Regions from separate parts of the Massilia sp. TWR1-2-2 genome, predicted to be linked through region 1. Evidence: predicted binding sites of a transcription regulator. Region 1 holds the regulator's gene; each other region holds the start of a gene.

The links. The regulator sigma-54, encoded in region 1, starts transcription at its own class of promoters, with help from an activator protein. The targets are predictions, from matches to a motif close to TGGCANGNAANCTGCTTT.
Region 2: a site for sigma-54 is predicted at 3,481-3,498, ahead of ACP7DD_RS12205 (pilin). Genes of this name have one in related genera too.
Region 3: a site for sigma-54 is predicted at 3,283-3,300, ahead of ACP7DD_RS22135 (PEP-CTERM sorting domain-containing protein). Genes of this name have one in related genera too.
Region 4: a site for sigma-54 is predicted at 3,042-3,059, ahead of ACP7DD_RS04840 (TorF family putative porin). Genes of this name have one in related genera too.

What each region holds. Positions count from the first base shown of each region.
Region 1 covers NZ_JAFCWM010000015.1:73,094-77,970, forward strand. The annotation lists gene rapZ (RNase adapter RapZ) at 1-782, shown strand, start outside; gene ACP7DD_RS15745 (enoyl-CoA hydratase/isomerase family protein) at 787-1,866, opposite strand; gene hpf (ribosome hibernation-promoting factor, HPF/YfiA family) at 1,985-2,338, opposite strand; gene ACP7DD_RS15755 (RNA polymerase factor sigma-54) at 2,406-3,887, opposite strand; gene lptB (LPS export ABC transporter ATP-binding protein) at 3,890-4,642, opposite strand; gene lptA (lipopolysaccharide transport periplasmic protein LptA) at 4,642-4,877, opposite strand, start outside.
Region 2 covers NZ_JAFCWM010000011.1:43,716-48,592, reverse strand. The annotation lists gene ACP7DD_RS12225 (DUF2889 domain-containing protein) at 1-531, shown strand, start outside; gene sucC (ADP-forming succinate--CoA ligase subunit beta) at 611-1,780, shown strand; gene sucD (succinate--CoA ligase subunit alpha) at 1,796-2,677, shown strand; gene ACP7DD_RS12210 (FHA domain-containing protein) at 2,779-3,348, shown strand; gene ACP7DD_RS12205 (pilin) at 3,549-4,022, shown strand; gene ACP7DD_RS12200 (pilin) at 4,462-4,877, shown strand, end outside.
Region 3 covers NZ_JAFCWM010000030.1:30,074-34,950, forward strand. The annotation lists gene mutS (DNA mismatch repair protein MutS) at 1-1,282, opposite strand, end outside; gene ACP7DD_RS22120 (STY0301 family protein) at 1,703-2,110, opposite strand; gene ACP7DD_RS22125 (BPSL0067 family protein) at 2,107-2,502, opposite strand; gene ACP7DD_RS22130 (NAD(P)/FAD-dependent oxidoreductase) at 2,679-3,122, shown strand; gene ACP7DD_RS22135 (PEP-CTERM sorting domain-containing protein) at 3,338-4,045, shown strand; gene ACP7DD_RS22140 (aldo/keto reductase) at 4,099-4,877, opposite strand, start outside.
Region 4 covers NZ_JAFCWM010000003.1:269,488-274,364, forward strand. The annotation lists gene gshA (glutamate--cysteine ligase) at 1-115, opposite strand, end outside; gene ACP7DD_RS04830 (ammonium transporter) at 256-1,854, opposite strand; gene ACP7DD_RS04835 (P-II family nitrogen regulator) at 1,866-2,204, opposite strand; gene ACP7DD_RS04840 (TorF family putative porin) at 2,215-2,961, opposite strand; gene ACP7DD_RS04845 (accessory factor UbiK family protein) at 3,228-3,512, shown strand; gene ACP7DD_RS04850 (nuclear transport factor 2 family protein) at 3,648-4,112, shown strand; gene ACP7DD_RS04855 (YifB family Mg chelatase-like AAA ATPase) at 4,214-4,877, shown strand, end outside.

The DNA.
Region 1 (4,877 bases):
GCGTCGACAACCTGCCGCCGGCCCTGCTGCCGGACCTGGTCCGCACCATTGCCGACGAAGGCACCGAAAGCCTGGCCGTCGCCGTCGACGCGCGCAGTTCGGCCTCGCTGGTCGATCTGCCGGCCAACATCAACGACCTGAAAAAGGCCGGCCATGATGTCAAGGTGATGTTCCTGACCTCGAATACCCACTCGCTGGTGGCGCGGTTCTCGGAAACGCGCCGCAGCCATCCGCTGTCGCACCAGCTGCGCCCGGACGAAAATCCTGCTTCGCGCCGCACGCTGATCGAATGCATCCTTGAAGAGCGCGAACGGCTGTCGGCCATCGAGCAGCTCGGACACGTGATCGACACGTCCGACCTGTCGGCCAACAAGCTGCGCGCGTGGATCAAGGAACTGGTGGCGGTCGAACGCGCGCCGCTGACGCTGTTCTTCGAGTCGTTCGCCTTCAAGCTCGGCGTGCCGCTCGACGCCGACTTCGTGTTCGATGTGCGCGCGCTGCCGAACCCCTACTACGACCTGACCTTGCGCCCGCTCACCGGCATGGACACGCCGGTGATCGCCTTCCTCGACGCGCAGCCAAGCGCGACCGAACTGCTGGAAGACATCCGCGCGTTCATCGAGAAATGGCTGCCGTCGTTTAAAACCGATAACCGCAGCTACCTGACGGTGGCCCTCGGCTGCACCGGCGGCCAGCATCGTTCGGTGTACATGGCCGAACGGCTGGCAGCTTACTTCAGCCCGACCGAACGGGTCGTGCTGCGCCACCGCGAACAATCCTGATTGCCTAGCCTTGCAGCTCGCGCAGTGGATGCGCGCGATCGGGCCAGGGCGACGCAAAAAACTGTGCCACCATTTCGTCGGTCACTTCGCTCAAGGCCGGCGGATTCCACTTCGGCGCATTGTCCTTGTCGATCACCAGCGCGCGCACGCCTTCGAGCACTTCGCCGTGCTCGAAATTGCGCCGCACGAGGATGCGCTCGAGGCGCAGGCAGCCGGCCAGTTCCATCGTCGCGCCGCGGCGCAACAGCTCGAACGTGACGCGCATCAGCAGTGGCGAACGCTTGCCCATCGCCGCCAGCGTCTTTTGCGCAAACTCGCCCGGGTCGGACGCCAGCGAATCCATGATCGCCTGCACGCCTGGCGCGCCGAAGTGGCGGTCGATGGTGGTGCGCTCGGTTTCCAGCATGGCGGCGCCGGCGGCGAACGGCGCGGCGAAGGCGACCAGCGCTTCGCGCAGCTGCGCGCCAGGCGTCGATTCAATCAACTGCGCCAGCGCCGGCATCTGCGCCTGCGGCACGAAGGTGTCGGCCAGGCCCGCGTACAGCGCGTCTGCGGCGCGGATGGTCAAGCCGGTCAGCCCAAGGTAGTAGCCCAGCCTGCCCGGTGCGCGCGACAGGAAATAGCTGCCGCCGACATCCGGGAACAAGCCGATGTTTACTTCGGGCATCGCCATCTTGGTGCCGTCGGTAACCACGCGCAGGCCGCGCGGACCCGCTTCAGCGATGCCGAGGCCGCCGCCCATGACGACGCCGTCCATCAACGCGACGTACGGTTTCGGGTAGTGATAGATCAAATGGTTGAGGCGATATTCCTCGGTGAAAAAGTCTTCCAGCGAAGCGCTGCCGCCGGTGGTCGGCGCGCTGCCGACGTCGTAGAAGAAACGGATGTCGCCGCCGGCGCACAAGGCTTTTTCGGAGGTGCTGCGAAGCACGACAGCGTCGACCTGCGGATCGTCGCGCCAGGCCAGCAGCGCGTCGGTCAGCGCGCGCACCATGTCGAGCGACAGCGAATTGAGCGAACGGGGACGGTCGAGCGTGATGACGCCGGTGCCGTTGGCAACATGGGTTTTGACGAAGTCGGTCATGGTGTGCTTGTCGATGTTAAAGCTGCATTCTAGCGCACGCCAGCACCTCATCCGTGCAGGGTGAAATCGAATTGAAAAGGGCGCCGTGAAGGCGCCCTCGCTTGCTCGATCGGCCGGCTTACGCAGCGGCGATGATCTCTTCCTCAGGCAGGTGCTTGATGGCCTTGTGGCCATGTTCCTGCAGCTGGGATTTGTACTTCATGACCTGGCGATCGAGCTTGTCGATCAGTGTGTCGATCGCCGCGTACAGGTCGTGCGACATGCTGGCGACATTGACCGTCTTGCCCGGCAACCGCAGATTGACTTCGGCTTTTTGCCGCTTTTCTTTTTCAGTAAGATTGTCAACTGTGAGGATCACGGCAATGTCGATGACTTGATCGAAATGTCGCTTCACTCGCTCCAGTTTGGTTTGTACGTAATCGCGGATGGCTGGTGTCACTTCAAGATGATGTCCACTGATTGTGAGATTCATACACACTCCTTTGATGATGTCGCTTCCTGTTCATGCGTCATAAGCGCAGAGGAACATCGTAAAAACTTTACAGACTTTTCCTGAGAGTTACAGGTGGGATCTTCAGCGCTTCGCGGTACTTGGCGACTGTGCGCCGCGCAATGACCATTCCCTGTTCCCCCAGCATGTCTGCAATCTTACTGTCTGATAGTGGGTTTTTAGGGTCTTCTGCTCCTGTCAGTTGCACGATGAGTGCCCGTATCGCCGTCGAGGATGCTTCTCCTCCTGCTTCAGTGGCGACGTGGCTACCAAAAAAATATTTCAACTCAAACATTCCATGCGGTGTCAGCATGTATTTCTGAGTTGTGACCCGAGAAATAGTACTCTCGTGTAAACCCAGTGTATCAGCAATTTCACGCAGCACAAGGGGGCGCATGGCAACTGCGCCGTGGGAAAAGAAATTGCGTTGGCGCTCAACAATAGCTTGCGCCACGCGCAGGATCGTATCGAAGCGCTGGCGCATATTCTTGATCAACCACTTGGCTTCCTGCAACTGCGCGCCCATCTGCCCTTCGCCCTTGCCCTGCTTGAGCAAGTTGGCGTACATGCTGTTGACGCGCAGCCGCGGCATCACGTCGTGGTTCAATGTCACCGTCCAGCCGCTCTTGGATTTGCGCACGATGACGTCCGGCACCACGTAGTCTGACGCACCTGAACCGAACGCGGCGCCCGGGTGAGGATTGCACTGGCGAATCACGCACTGCGCCTCACGCAGGTCCTCGTCGTCGCAGTCGAGCGATTTTTTCAGCTTGTTGAATTCGCGCTGGGCAAACCACGTCAGGTGGTCCGTGACAATCTTCAGCGCCATGCGCCGCGTGACCATCGGTACGCCCGGCATGCGGCGGATCTGCAGCGCCAGGCATTCGGACGCGTTGCGCGCGCCGACGCCGACCGGATCAAAACTTTGCAGCAGCGACAGCGCCGTCTTCAGTTCATCGAGATCGAGTTCGAGTTCGGGCGGCATGCGCTCGAAGATCTCTTCGAGCGACTCGGTCAGGTAGCCGTTGTCGTCGAGCGCGTCGACCATCAGTTCGACCAGCGCGCGGTCGCGCACTTCCAGCACGGCCAGGCGCATCTGCTCCATCAGGTGGTCGCGCAGGGTCACCGCGGACGCTTCGAGCTGCGGGCGCGAGTCCTCGTCGTCGGGCGCCTTGTTGCGGGCGGACTCGCCCCAGTCGTCGCTGTCGGCGCCGCTTTCGGCCGGCGCGCTGTCGACGTCGCCGCCCTCGCCTTCCGCCGCTGGCGCATCGGCCGGCGGCGCATCCTGCGCGCCTGGCTCGGGCGCAGCTTCACCGGGCGCGGCGCTCGAGCCGATGGCGCCGTCGGCGAGCAGCCGCACCGAGTTGTCCAGCGGGTCGTCGAGCCGCTCGAGCAGCGGATTGTCCGACAGCAGATGCTCGAGTTCCTGGTGCAGTTCAAGCGTGGACAACTGCAGCAGGCGTATCGACTGCTGCAGTTGCGGCGTGAGCGCCAGGTGTTGCGAGGTCCGTAGCTGGAGTGACTGTTTCATCGCTACATCCGGAAGTGTTCACCGAGGTAGACGCGCCGCACCGATTCGTCTGCAATGATGTCGTCGGGGCGGCCCGACGCAAGCACCGCGCCCTGGTTGATGATGTAGGCGCGGTCGCAGATGCCGAGCGTCTCGCGCACGTTGTGGTCGGTGATCAGCACGCCGATGCCGCGCTCCTTGAGGAAGCGCACGATGCGCTGGATCTCGATGACCGCGATCGGGTCGACGCCGGCGAACGGCTCGTCGAGCAGCACGAAGCGCGGATTGGTGGCGAGCGCGCGCGCGATCTCGACCCGGCGCCGTTCGCCGCCCGACAGCGACAGCGCCTGGTTCTCGCGCAGCTTCTCGATCTGCAGGTCGGCCAGCAGCGTGTCGAGGCGCTGGTTGATCTGCGCCTTGGTCAGCGCCTTGCCATCGACCTTCTGCAGTTCGAGCACCGCGCGGATATTGTCTTCCACCGTCAGCTTGCGAAACACCGACGCTTCCTGCGGCAGGTACGACAGGCCGAGCGAGGCGCGGCGGTGAATCGGCATGCTCGAGATGTCGACGCCGCTGATGTCGATCGAGCCGGCGTCCGACGGCACCAGGCCGACGATCATGTAGAACGAGGTAGTCTTGCCGGCGCCGTTGGGTCCGAGCAGTCCGACCACTTCGCCGCACTCGACCTGCAGCGAGACGTCGCGCACCACCAGGCGCTTGCCGTAGCTCTTTTGCAGGCCGCGTACGATCAGGGTACTGCCGCAGCTTTGTTCCATTATTGTTTTCCTGGGGCCGGAGCCGCCGGAGCGGGCGACCTGCGCGAGTCGATGATCCACTCGACGCGGCCGCCACCGGTCTTGCTCTCGCCCGTAGCGGTATTGGTCGTGGTGACAACTTCCTTGCGGCTGTCATACGAAATGAACGCGCCTTCAGAGCTGCCGGTTACCCGCGTGCCCTCCAGGTTGCGGACCTTCGCCCTGCCCTTGAGCTTGACCACATCGGTCTTGTCGT
Region 2 (4,877 bases), on a different contig from region 1:
CACACCCGTGCCATCCAGGTCGACGCCTTTGCGCGCGACGATGGCCTGTGGGACCTCGACGCGCGCATCAGCGACGTCAAGACGCGCGACATCCGCCTCGCTTCCGGCCTGCGCGCTGGCGGCATTCCGGTGCACGACCTGTGGCTGCGCATCACCATCAACACCGACCTGATCATCGTCGACGCCGAAGCGGCGTCCGATTCCGTGCCGTATCCCGGTTTCTGCGACACCATCGCGCCAGCCTACAAGAGCCTGATCGGCCTGTCGCTGACGAACCATTTCCGGCTGCGCCTGAAGGATCGGCTCGCCGGTGTCCTCGGCTGCACGCACCTGACCGAATTGTCGCTGGTGCTGCCGACCGCGGCGATCCAGGCGTTCGCCAATGACGTGATCAAGACGCGCGACGGCGATGGCGACGACGCCTCCACCGAGCAGCCGTTCCAGCTCGACCGTTGCCACGCCTTGCGCGTCGACGGCCCGGCGGTGGCGAAGTATTACCCGCGCTGGTACGCCAGGAGCGTGACCGGTTAGCAGTCGCAGTGCCGCAATTCCAATCATCCGTATTTAAACCGTATTTCTACATTCAGTATCAGAAGAAGGGAAAGCCAGCATGAAAATCCATGAGTATCAAGGCAAAGAAATCCTCCGGCAGTTCGGAGTGACGGTACCGCGCGGTATCCCGTGCATGTCCGTGGACGAGGCTGTCAAGGCAGCCGAGACGCTGGGCGGCAAGGTATGGGTCGTCAAGGCGCAAATCCACGCCGGCGGCCGCGGTAAAGGCGGCGGCGTCAAGGTCGCCAAGTCGCTCGAGCAGGTCAAGGAATATGCCGACCAGATCATGGGCATGCAGCTCGTTACCCACCAGACCGGTGAAGCCGGCCAGAAGGTACGCCGTCTGCTGATCGAAGAAGGCGCCGACATCAAGCAGGAACTGTACGTGTCGATGGTCACCGACCGCGTCAGCCAGCGCGTCGTGCTGATGGCCTCGTCGGAAGGCGGCATGGACATCGAGGAAGTTGCACACTCGAACCCGGAAAAAATCCACACCATCGCCATCGACCCGTCGGTCGGCCTGACCGCCGCCGAAGCCGATGACATCTCGACCAAGATCGGCGTGCCTGCCGCTTCGATCGCCGACGCGCGCACCCAGCTGATGGGCCTGTACAAGGCGTACTGGGATACCGACGCATCGCTGGCCGAAATCAATCCGCTGATCGTCGACGGCGCCGGCCGCGTCATCGCCCTCGACGCGAAATTCAATTTCGATTCGAACGCGCTGTACCGCCACCCTGAGATCGTCGCCTTCCGCGACCTCGACGAAGAAGATCCGGCCGAAGTCGAAGCATCGAAGTTCGACCTCGCCTACATTTCGCTCGACGGCAACATCGGCTGCCTGGTCAACGGCGCCGGCCTGGCGATGGCGACCATGGACACGATCAAGCTGTTCGGCGGCGAGCCGGCCAATTTCCTCGACGTCGGCGGCGGCGCCACGGCGGAAAAAGTCACCGAAGCGTTCAAGATCATGCTGAAGAACCCGGGCCTGAAGGCAATCCTGGTCAACATCTTCGGCGGCATCATGCGCTGCGACGTCATTGCCGAAGGCGTCATCACCGCATCGAAAGCGGTGTCGCTGCAAGTGCCGCTGGTCGTGCGCATGAAGGGCACCAACGAAGAGATCGGCAAGAAGATGCTGGCCGACTCCGGCCTGCCGATCATCGCCGCCGATACGATGGAAGACGCAGCCAAGGCCGTCGTCGCCGCCGCTGCTGGTAAAGCCTAATCCGAAGGAAACAACATGTCGATCCTGATCAATAAAGATACCAAAGTAGTTACCCAGGGAATTACCGGCAAGACCGGTCAGTTCCACACCCGCATGTGCCGCGACTACGCGAACGGCAAAGAGGCGTTTGTCGCCGGCGTGAACCCGAAGAAGGCCGGCGACGACTTCGAAGGCATCCCGATTTTCGCCAGCGTCGCCGAAGCGAAAAAAGAAACCGGCGCCAACGTGTCGGTCATCTACGTGCCGCCAGCAGGCGCTGCCGCGGCGATCTGGGAAGCCGTCGAAGCCGAACTCGACCTGGCCATCTGCATCACCGAAGGCATTCCAGTGCGCGACATGATGGCGCTGAAAGACCGCATGGCGAAAGCCGGCTCGAAGACCTTGCTGCTCGGTCCAAACTGCCCTGGCCTGATCACGCCTGACGAAATCAAGATCGGCATCATGCCGGGCCACATCCACAAGAAGGGCCGCATCGGCGTCGTCTCGCGCTCGGGCACGTTGACGTACGAAGCAGTCGGCCAATTGACCGCGCTGGGCTTGGGCCAATCGTCGGCCGTGGGCATTGGCGGCGACCCGATCAACGGCCTGAAGCACATCGACATCATGCAGATGTTCAATGACGATCCTGAGACCGATGCGGTCATCATGATCGGCGAGATCGGCGGACCGGATGAGGCGAACGCTGCCTACTGGATCAAGGACAACATGAAGAAGCCAGTGGTCTGCTTCATCGCCGGCGTCACCGCGCCACCGGGCAAGCGCATGGGCCATGCCGGCGCGCTGATCTCGGGCGGCGCCGATACCGCGCAAGCCAAGCTCGACATCATGGAAGCGTGCGGCATCAAGGCCACCAAGAACCCGTCGGAAATGGCGCGCCTGCTGAAAGCCATGCTGTAAAGTAATTAATGCCCAGCTAAACATCACTGGGCGGCAGAGGTACAATCAACGGGGAGCGCAAGCTCCCCGTTGGCGTTTACAGCCGACCCTGGAGGCCAGCAGTGGCGAAAATAATCATATCGCGCGATGCGAAGGCAGTGCAGGAGGTCGAACTCGGCGCCGGCCAGACCACCATCGGCCGGCATCCGCAGAACGACGTGGTGATCGGTCACCAGGCCGTCAGCAGCCGCCATGCCGCCGTCACCAGCATCGACGGCATGGCAACAATCGAGGACCTCGACAGCAGCAATGGCACCTTCGTCAATGGGCTGCGCATCGGCCGCAAGGTGTTGTCGGACGGCGACCGCGTCACCATCGGCGATGTCCGCATAGACTATATGGCGAACGGCGCGCCGGTCGCGCCGGCGCTGGCCAGCATCGAGGTGCTCAATGGCGTCAGTACCGGCAGGGTGCTGATTCTGTCGAAGCCGCTGACGACACTCGGTAGCCCCGGGGTGCTGGTGGTCGTCATCAGCCGTCAGGCTGACGGCTATTTCGTCGCCCAAGTGCAGGGAGTGGCCGCCGCGCAGGTTAACGGCGTCCCGGTCGGCCGCACGCCGCGCCGGCTAGCCGACGGCGACGAACTGGAACTGACCGGCACCCGCATGCGCTTTGCAGCCCAATCGGGATGAATCGACGCTCCGCGTCGTCAAGATGACAATATTCGGTGGGAAACTGACAATTTTCGTCAGTTGTGCGACAAGAAACGTCGAATGAGCCGTAATTTAATAACGTATGCATAAGGAAAGCCGTTATTTCCATGCTGGCACGTCTATTGCTCTACATAAACTCAGAAGCACTGAACATATAACCCTACCCTAGGAGCAGCAAAATGAAATCGATGAAAATGGTTAAGAAGGCGCAAGCTGGTTTCACCCTGATCGAACTGATGATCGTTGTGGCAATTATCGGTATCCTCGCCGCCGTGGCAATTCCTGCGTACCAGGACTATGTCGCCAAGTCGAAATTCGCCGCAGCGCTGGCTGAGGTAGCGCCGGCCAAAACCGGCTTCGAAGTCGCGCTGAACGACGGCCTGACCCCGGTCATCCCGGCAGCCGGCACCGCGCCAGCAGCAACCGAAGCCGCAGTCGGCGTACAAGCTGCAAACGCCAATACCACGATCGTCGTCACCACCTCCACCACGGCTGGCGTTGTCACCGCGACCATCGTCGGCGGCTCGGCTCAAGTCAAGGACAAGACCATCACCCTGAGCCGTAACGCCACCGACGGCAAGTGGACCTGCGCCACCACGGTAGTCCAGAAACTCGTTGGCCCGGCTAGCGTCTGCACGGGCGCGGCGACGTAATTTAGCGGCGCCCACGCGCCGGCTGACCGAAAACCCCGGCTTGCGGCGACGCAAGCCGGGGTCTTTCATTGAGCGAACGCCCCACTCAGTCGGGCCGTTCGAACTAGCGGTGAACGGCGGAGTCAAACCGACCTGACCGCCGTCGGGAGCTGCGCGGCCGAGCGAGGTCGAACAGTTAATCGTTCGGGTCGCGAGCCTGTCGCGGCCTCCCCGTGCCGGGCGCGCGGACGTGTCAAGGTAGGGGCGATCGCGTCAGAAATTGACAGATTTTTTCGGCGGCCTGACAGAATTTGTCAGAGGGCAGACAAAAAATGTCGATCCAATTAATGTTAAATAACGTCACTGCAACGAAAACGCGTATTTTCAGCTGGCACGGATGTTGCTCTAAATAAACTCAGAAGCATTGAACGTATTAACCCCCTACACTAGGAGCAGCAAAATGAAATCGATGAAAATGGTTAAGAAGGCACAAGCTGGTTTCACCCTGATCGAACTGATGATCGTTGTTGCTATTATCGGTATCCTCGCTGCTGTGGCAATTCCTGCGTACCAGGACTATGTCGCCAAGTCGAAATTTGCCGCTGCGCTGGCTGAAGTAGCCCCTGCCAAAACGGGCTTCGAAGTTGCGCTGAACGACGGCCTGACCCCGGTCATCCCGGCAGCCGGCACCGCGCCGGCAGCAACCGAAGCCGCAGTCGGCGTACAAGCTGCAAACGCCAATACCACGATCGTCGTCACCACCTCCACCACGGCTGGCGTTGTCACCGCGACCATCGTCGGCGGCTCGGCTCAAGTCAAGGACAAGACCATCACCCTGAGCCGTAACGCCACCGACGGCAAGTGGACCTGCGCCAC
Region 3 (4,877 bases), on a different contig from region 1:
GCGTTGCCAGCGCGTCGTGCACGGCCGCCAGCAGGCTCGCTTCGCCGGCGATAAAACACTGCTGCACGCTGCGGCGCAGGGCCGGCAGCTGCTTGAGGCCATCGCGCAGGCAGGCCAGGTCGCGCGGGCGCGCCGACAGCAGCGCGATGCGCGTGGTGATGCGTTCGATGTCGGGCACCTGGCCGAGCGTGGCGGCGAGGGCGCCGCTGGTGTCGCTGGCGGCCAGCGCGCCGATTGCCGCATGCCGCGCGCGCGCCACGTCCTGGTCGCGCCGCGCGTGATGCAGCCAGTGGCGCAGCATGCGCGAGCCCATCGCCGTGCGGCATTGGTCGAGCAGCGAGAACAGCGTCGGCGACTCCTGGCCGCGGATCGTTTCGGTCAGTTCGAGGTTGCGGCGGGTGGCCGCGTCGAGGCCGATGAATTCGTTTTCCGATTCGGTCGTCAGGCTGCGCACGTGCTGCAGGCCGCGACCCTGGGTCGACTGGGCGTAGCGCAGCAGCGCGCCGGCGGCGCCGAACGCGGCGCCCAGGCCATCGGCGCCGAAGCCGGTGAGGGTGGCCACGGCCAGCTGGTCGAGCAGCGCCTTGTGGCCGCCGACGACGTCGAAGTGCCAGTCCGGCACCCGCTGCGTGTGCGCCATCTCCTTGTCGGCGAACAGGTCACCGAGGTCGGCGCCGTCGCCGCGCAGGATTTCGGCCGGCGCGATGCGTTCGAGTTCCTGCTGCAGGCGCACGCCGACGGTGCGGCTGTCGCCCGAGAACTCCATCAGCTTGAGTGCGCCCGACGCGAGCGACAGCCAGGCCAGGCCGGTGGTGACGATCTTGCGCTGGCTGATCATGCATATGGCCAGCAGCGGGCGTTCGGCTTTTTCCGGCAGCAGGTCGGCGTCCGTCAGCGTGCCTGGCGTGACGACCCGCATGACCTTGCGCTCGACCGGGCCCTTGCTGGTGGCCGGGTCGCCGATCTGTTCGCAGATGGCGCACGACTCGCCCAGCTTGACCAGCTTGGCCAGGTACGGATCGAGCGAATGGAACGGGATGCCGCACATCTTGATCGGATTGCCGTTGGAGGCACCGCGCGCGGTCAGCGTGATGCCGAGGATGCGCGACGCCTTTTCGGCATCCTCGTGGAACAGCTCGTAGAAGTCGCCCATGCGGTAGAACAGCAGCATGGTCGGATAGTCGGCCTTCAGGCGCAGGTACTGCTGCATCATGGGCGTGTGCTTTTCGCCCGCGCCGTTCTTGATGGCGGCTGCGTTGATTTCGGTAGGAACTGTGCTCATTTCTTCTTTATCGGTATGGCGCTGGCGGCCCGGGTGTATGCCGGCATTTTACCGCTTTCGGGCTGCTCATCCGTCGAAACTGCTGAACGGGCGAACCACGCCGGAGAAATCACGAACATGGTTGATCAGCAACAGCGCGGCGGGATCGATTGCTCAAACGCGTCTGTTGCCATTGACCAGGCTCTGCCTCATTGTCGCCTTGCGTGATCGCCTCCGGAATATCCCTGAACGTGACGACGCAGCCGCCGCCTTCCGTGGCCGAAAATTTGACTGGGTTTCGCATGTTGGTGTCCATGCACAATGGCCGCATGCTGTTGCAGCGCTCTGAAAGTATCGGGGAGCAGAATGATCCGAGCTCGCCGGCCATCAGCAGGGATGGGCGGTTCCGGTAATGGCTGAGCAGCCGCGCGAATTGTCGGGCTAGCGGCAGTTTGCCGAGATATCAACGGTGAGTCCACGCTCCCGACGCGTTACCGTGCAGCTGGTCGCCACATCAGGCAGGCGTTTGGCGATTTGAAGCGCCGATGTTGCGCCATAGCCGCACCACAGCCACTTCTCTTCTCCGGCCTCGAACCTGCTTACCGATGTGCTGCCGTTCCGCACTTTGCGGTCATCGCCCCGCAAGTATGCGTGGCGCTGCGGATCGCCGCGCATTAAGCCTCCCTCGGCCAGGCGCGCGGGCGCCGGAGCAAGCGCCTTCCAGCCGGCCGGTGCCGCCGTGACGCCAACACCATGTAGAAGCGGAGGACATACAACCGGTGCCCCGTGGGCTGCACCGGTCAACGCGAGGGCCGCCAAGGCGGTAGTCCAGTGCAATGGGCGCATCATAGTTCGATCACGTGGAACGCCTGGGCTGAATCGCTCAGGCTGGTAAACAGGACGGCGGCGCGCGTGGTGTGGCCTGGCTCGATCCGGCGCCGGCCTATCCGCCTCTTGGCCAAAAACTGCTCCATAGCGTGGAACCCGGCACCGGCCGTAGCGATATACAGTGCGGCGTGATTGCCTGTCTTCAAGCCTGGATAGCGCCCGTTGACGAAGGTGGCAATTGCGGTGCCGCGTGGAAGGTGATTGACGTCGACCACTAGCTCCCCGGCGCGCCAGCGGCTAGTATGCACCTCGGCGAGCGCCGGGATGTACTTCTTGATGAGAGCGGCGCAACCGCCGTCGCCGGCCTTTTGTTGATGCTGCAGCTGATCGACATTTTTAAAAACGAAAGGCATCGTTCCTCCAGTAGTTAAATTTCTACTGTGGCGAATCCTCTGGATAAGGTTCTGTGCGGAAACAATCGACGGCTCGACGTGACGCAAGAGACTGTGTTCTCGCGATAACTAAAAAGCCGCACTAGGCGGCTTATTGTTGTGCTCTCATTTGCTGCCTAAACAGCCACGCGGCGCGCGTGCACGTCGTCATTCGCGGCGACGGCCTGGCCGCCAGCATGTCGAACTACCTGGTCGAGCGCATCGCCGCCTTGCCCAACATCGTCGTGCATGCGCACACCGAAATCACCGGACTGGAAGGCGACGAGCACGGCGTGGCGCGCGTCCATTGGCGCAACCGCGACAGCGGCGCCGACCAGTCGCATCAAATCGGTTGGGTGTTTTTGTTCATTGGCGCCGATCCGCATACCGGGTGGCTGGCCGATTACGGCGTCGGCCTCGATGAGAAAGCCTTCATCCGCTCCGGCGAATTGATCTCGTGCTGCCGTGTTCATCCCTTTCCTTTTCCCCGATGCTGCCTCGACGGCCGGGCCGCACGGCAGTGCAATCGTGTGACCGAAGACAGAATGATCAGATTAAATAGGAAAAATGGATGGTACTGCAAAACATCACTCCGTTGCTGAATAACATTTATCCGCCTCAGCATTATCTTGATTAAATAATGACAATTGGAAATGAAATCAACAAGTTACTATTGCAGATAATGTCGAATTTCTTTACATCAGATTGTAATGTTGCTATAAATTAATTATAAGTCGTTGATGTTAAACGATGTTCAGTATCAGGAACAGTTTATGCTTTATGTGAAACCACAACCAACTATATCTGAGAGGAAATTATGAAAAACTTTACATTTCGCAAGATCGCGGCCGCCGCTGTGTTATTCGCTAGCGCAAGCGCCAGCCATGCCAGTCTCATTCTCATCGCGCCTGAGAACTTTGGCGGCACCGGCCTCGGCGCCGTCAACACCATCCTGACCATCCAGGGCCGCAACAATGCCGCGTCCGAGGCTGGCGGCGTCGGCTATGCCGCAACGGGCGACTTCATCACCGGCACCGATGCCAAGACTGGCAACTCGCAAACGCAGACGCGTTCGCTGGGTCAACTTGGCATCACCAGCGGCAGCACGCTGCGCGTCGTTTTCAACGCGACCGAGAATGACAACCTGATCAATCTGACCGGCCTGACGCTGACCATTTATGATCTGACCGGCGTCGCCCGGTTCGTCGCGAATCTGGACAAGGCCTACAACAACCTGTCGACGCAGTCGGGCATCGGCAATTCGGGCTTTGTGTTTGGACTGAACCAGGCCGAAGCGCTCGAAGCGCAGCAAAACGTGTTCAGTCAGGCGGGCTTCCAACAGTTCCGCCTCGGCCTGTCCGCGCTGGCGACCGGTTTTAGCGGCGGCAATGAGACCTTCTTCGCCGCCAATTCAGCGGCTGGCGGCGGCGGCGCCGCCGGAGGCACCGTGCCAGAGCCAGGTACCGTTGCACTGATCGGCCTTGCGCTGGGTGGCCTGGCACTGTCGCGCCGCAAACGCGCCTGATCGTTGCGGCCAGCACGCGCCGGCGAACGATGCCGGCGCAGCCTGTCTGACCGTTAGCGGTCGACCGTCGCCATCCGCGCTGCGTTGTAGCGCGGACCGGCGACGATCGACAGGGCGCCTTCGAGTTGCGCCATGTCCGCCACGCTGAGCGAGATGTCGGCGGCGGCAACGTTTTCTTCAAGATATGCGCGGCGCTTGGTGCCGGGAATCGGCACGATGTCCTCGCCCTTGTGCAGCGCCCACGCCAGCGCAATCTGTGCCGGCGTCACCCCTTTCGCCGCACCCATGTCCCGCACCACCGACGCTGCCGCCATGTTGGCATCGTAGTTGGCGCCCTGCAGGCGCGGGTCGAGATGGCGGAAGTCCGATTCCTGATACTCTTCGGCCCGTTTCGCGGTTCCGCTCAGGAAGCCGCGTCCAAGCGGGCTGAACGGCACCAGGCCGATGCCGAGCTCGCGCAGCACCGGCAGCACGTCCGCCTCCAGGTTGCGCTCCCACAGCGAGTACTCGCTTTGCAGCGCGCTGATCGGATGGACTGCGTGGGCGCGGCGGATATTGCCGACGCCAGCCTCCGACAAGCCGAGGAAGCGCACCTTGCCTTGCTGAACCAGGTCGGCCATGACGCCGACCACGTCCTCGATTGGCACCTGCGGGTCGATCCGGTGCTGGTACAGCAGGTCGATGTAGTCGGTGCCGAGGCGCTTGAGCGATCCTTCCACTGCCTCGCGAATATGTGCCGGGCGGCTGTCGAGGCCGGTACTGTCGCTGCCATCGAGCTTGAAGCCGAACTTGGTGGCGATGACGACGTCGTTGCGCCGGCCCTGCAGCGCCC
Region 4 (4,877 bases), on a different contig from region 1:
TGTGCTCCTGCCATTCCATGCGGAACCAGCGTTCGATGGCCGGCGTGGCCTCGAGGATTTTCTTCTCTAGGTCGAGCAGCGGGCCAGTCAGGGCCGTGACGAGGTGGGGAACCATGAATGACGTCCTTCAGACTTCTGAGTATGGTGAAAACCGTAAATCGGGGCGAAACGAGCAATTTAAAGGAGCGCCAATGCAAAAAGCGCCCCACAGGGCGCCTGAAGGCCCGCTTGCGCGGCCCAGAAAGCTCAGATGGATCAGGCGTGGTAGGCGGATTCGCCGTGACTCGTGATGTCGAGCCCTTCCCGTTCCTCTTCTTCCGGTACGCGCAGGCCGACCACCAGGTCAACGAGCTTATAGGCAATCACCGACACGACTGCCGACCAGATGATGGTGGTGCCGACCGCCTGCACCTGGATCCATACCTGGTTGCCAATCGAATAAGCATCGGCCGACATCTTGTTGGTGGTGTAGTCGAAAATGCCCTGACCACCCAGTTGTGGCGCAGCGAACACGCCCGTCAGCAGCGCACCGAGAATACCACCAACACCGTGCACGCCGAACACATCGAGCGAGTCGTCGGCGCCGATCATGCGCTTCAGGCCATTCACGCCCCACAGGCAGATGATACCAGCGAGCAGGCCAATGACCAAGGCGCCCATCGGACCGACGAAGCCGCAGGCCGGGGTGACGGCCACCAGGCCTGCAACCGCGCCTGACGCGCCGCCCAGCATCGACGGCTTGCCTTTGGTGATCCATTCGCCAAATACCCACGAGATGGTGGCGCAGGCGGTAGCGAGCAAGGTGTTGATGAAGGCCAGCGCGGCGACGTCGCCCGCTTCCAGTGCCGAGCCGGCGTTGAAGCCGAACCAGCCCACCCACAGCAGCGAGGCGCCGATCATCGTCATCGTCAGGGAGTGCGGCGCCATCGATTCACGGCCGTAGCCGACGCGCTTGCCGATCATGATGGCGCCGACCAGGCCAGCGACAGCGGCGTTGATGTGGACCACGGTGCCGCCGGCAAAGTCGAGCGCGCCCTTCTGCCACAGCCAGCCGGCCTTGGCCGATTCGGTTGCCAGGGTTGCGGCGTCCTTGATGGCATCCGGACCGGTCCAGAACCAGACCATGTGGGCGACCGGCAAGTAACCGAAGGTAAACCACAGCACGATGAACAACAGCACGGCGGTGAACTTGGCCCGCTCGGCGAAGGCGCCGACGATCAGCGCGCAGGTAATTGCCGCAAAGGTGCCCTGGAAGGCGACGAAGACGAACTCGGGAATGACGACGCCCTTGCTGAAGGTGGCCGCCGAGGAGAACGTTGCCGTCGCCGGATTCCAGATGCCGGACAGGAATGCGCGGTCGAACTTGCCGATGAAGGCGCTGCCTTCGGTAAAGGCGAGCGAGTAACCGTACAGGCACCACAGGACGATGATGACGGAGAAGATCATGAATACCTGCAGCAGCACCGACAGCATGTTCTTCGAACGCACGAGGCCGCCGTAGAACAGCGCCAGGCCAGGGATCGACATCATGATGACGAGGATGGTGGCGATGAACATCCAGCTCACGTCACCCTTGTTGGCGACGGGCGCGGCCGGCGCGGCGGCCGGTGCGGCTTCGGCGGCGACGACCGGCACTGCCACTGGCGCGGCCGCAGGCGGCGCGTCAACCGGCGTGACAGCGACGGCAGGCGCGGCGGCGGTGGCGGGCTGGGTGTCGGCCTGCGCCAGTATGGTCGGCGCTGCATGGTCGGCGCCCTGGTGACTGGCCGCCTCATGCGCGCTGGCACTGATGGCGCCGCTCATGGCGACGACCACGGCTACCCCGGACAACCACTTTGTTATATTTTTATGCATCTGGATTCCCCCTAAAGTGCTTCGTTGCCGGTCTCGCCGGTACGAATGCGGACGACCTGCTCGAGGTTGTACACGAAGATTTTGCCGTCGCCGATCTTGCCGGTGCGGGCCGCTTTTTCAATCGTTTCGATCGCCTGCTCGACGATGGCGTCGTCGACGGCGGCCTCGATCTTGGTCTTCGGCAGGAAGTCGACGACATACTCGGCGCCGCGGTACAGCTCGGTGTGCCCCTTCTGGCGGCCGAAGCCCTTGACCTCGGTGACGGTGATGCCCTGCACGTTAATTGCCGACAGCGCTTCGCGCACCTCGTCGAGCTTGAACGGTTTGATGATGGCGGTGATCAGTTTCATACTAGTCCCCTTAGAAAGTTTTCGACACGGTCAGCACGGCAGCGGTCTTGCCGAGGTTCTTGCCGGCCGGGCTGACGTAGGCGCGGGTGTCGGCGTTGATGAGCGCCAGCGACACGGAAGCGAAGCCGACGTCCTTGGTCAGGCCGATCTTGTAGTCGGTGTACGAATAGACGCCGTTGTTCTTGACGTTCTGGCGCCCGGCGTGCAGGTTCAGCACCAGGCCGGTGGCCACTTCGAAGTTGGCGCCGATGTCGAGGTAGCCGCTGTTCTTGCTGTTGGAGGTGCCGAACAGGTTCGTCGTCGAGTGCGAATACTTGATGTAGCCGGGACCGTAGCCGACCTGGCCGTACAGTTCGAAGGTATTGGCGCTGGTTGGCAGGCCGTTCGACGGGTAGGCGTAGTAGAGGCCGCCGACGTCGTAGCTGATGCCCGGCGCGATCTCGCCGCGCTTGCCGCCGTAGATATCCCATTCGATATCGCCGTCGCCGCCGGCATCCTTGGTCCACTTGATGGTCGACGCCCAGGTGCCAAGGTAAAAGCCGGTCGGGTTGTTGACGTAGTCGGCGCCGGCGGACACGGCCGGCTTGAGGCGCGACTGCGATACACCGCGATAGCGGTAATCGGAAGTGATGGCGGCGTTGAACGTCACTTCGTCGGCCGGCTTGGCATCCTCGGCGTGGGCGTTGGCGGCAGCCAGCGAGGCCAGGGCAAGAGTGATCGCTGCGGCAAATTTCGACTGGTTCATCAAGTTTTTCATGGCGATTCCCTATTAATTGAACGGATATGGCGGATGCGGTTTAGAATTTGGCTTGCATAACTGCGATGGTCACCTTTCCATTAGCAGAATGCGTGCCAGCGTAAATTTGCCCGACGGCGCTTGATTTTTTGCTGTGCCGACCCAATTTCGTTACAAATCAACAGTAGTAATTGTGCAGTGCACGATCCGCGCAGGCGTGCGCACCGAATTAAGGCTGCGACGCACTAAGACGGTGCATGCACCAGCGCTCTCACCAGGAACAGACCATGGACATGAACACCTTCTTCAACGACTTGCAGAGCAAGATCAACCAGGCGATCGAAAAATCGCCGGCCAAGGACATCGAAAAGAACGTCAAGGCGATGATGACCCAGGGCTTTTCCAAGCTTGATCTGGTGACGCGCGAGGAGTTCGACATCCAGGCGCAGGTGCTGGCGAAGACGCGCGCGAAGCTCGAGGAGCTGGAGACGCGCATGACGTTGCTGGAAGCGCGGGTTGCGTCGCAGCCGATCATCATGAAATCGAGCGCGGCGGGTGACGCACCAGTTTGATCCAATGATTGCACCACTGCTCGCCTGAACGCCGTTCAGCGCTTCCCGACGCGTGCTACTTTGCGCCAATCGGGTGGCAGTCGGCCTGCGCGAACGAGAATAGAAGATCTATCGTCCTGTTATAAGGAGAAGATCATGAGCGAGCAGGAAAACATTCAGCTGGTACAGCAGTGCTACGACGCATTCGTCAACGGCGACATCGACAAGCTGCTGTCGATGATGGCGCAAGACATCGCCTGGGAATTGCCACAGGTCGATGGAGTTCCGTTCACTGGCAAGCGGCGCGGCCGCCAGGCCGTCGCCGAGTTCTTCGGCATCATGAGCGCTCTGCAGGAAGCGCGCGAATTTCGTCCGATGGAGTTCACCGCGCAAGAGGACCGTGTTGTGGTGACTGGGCACTATAAGTGGGCCATCAAGGCCACGCAAGAGTACCTGCGTTCCGACTTCTGCCACATCTTCCATATCGCCAACGGCGAAGTCCTCAAGTTCACCGAGTTCAACGACACGCACAAGGCGGCGGTGGCCTACCAGCTCTGCTTTGGCGCGATGCAAAGCGTGCCGGGCGCCACTGCCGATAACGCCACTCCAGGATTGCGCTAGGCATCGCCGTACCGCCGGCGCGCACGTATGTCCTCTCTCAAGCGCCGGCCCTTCAGTCCCCCTACACTTTGGCAACCCCCGACGATCAGCCAGAGGAATCCATGAGTTTAGCCGTCCTGAGAAGTCGCGCCCTGGCGGGCATGGATGCGCCGGCCGTCAGCGTCGAGGTGCATCTTGCCAACGGCCTGCCGAAATTCTTGATGGTTGGGTTGCCGGAGACTGAGGTGCGCGAGTCGCAGGAACGCGTGCGCGCCGCGCTGCATAATGCCGGCTTCGATATTCCCAACCGGCGCGTCACGATCAACCTTGCGCCGGCCGACTTGCCGAAGGAGTCGGGACGCTTCGACCTGCCGATCGCGCTCGGCATCCTGGCCGCGTCCGGTCAGATTCCCGGCCTCGACCTCGACAAGTACGAGTTTGCCGGTGAGCTGTCGCTGTCGGGTCTGCTGCGACCCATCCGCGGCGCCCTGGCGATGACGTTCGCGATGCACCGCTCGCGCGACCGCGCCGCCCGTGCCTTCATCCTGCCGCTGTCCAATGCCGAGGAAGCCGCACTGATGGGCGAAGCGGAGATCTATCCGGCGGAGACGCTATTGCAAGTGTGCGCTCACTTTGCCGCCGCGGACCCAGCGAGCCGGCTGCAGCGGCATCGCAACAAGCCGCTTGGCGAGCCGCCCTGTTACCTCGACTTTTCCGACGTAAAGGGACAGCAGCACGCCAAACGTGCGATGGAAGTGGCCGCCGCCGGCTCGCACAGCTTGCTGC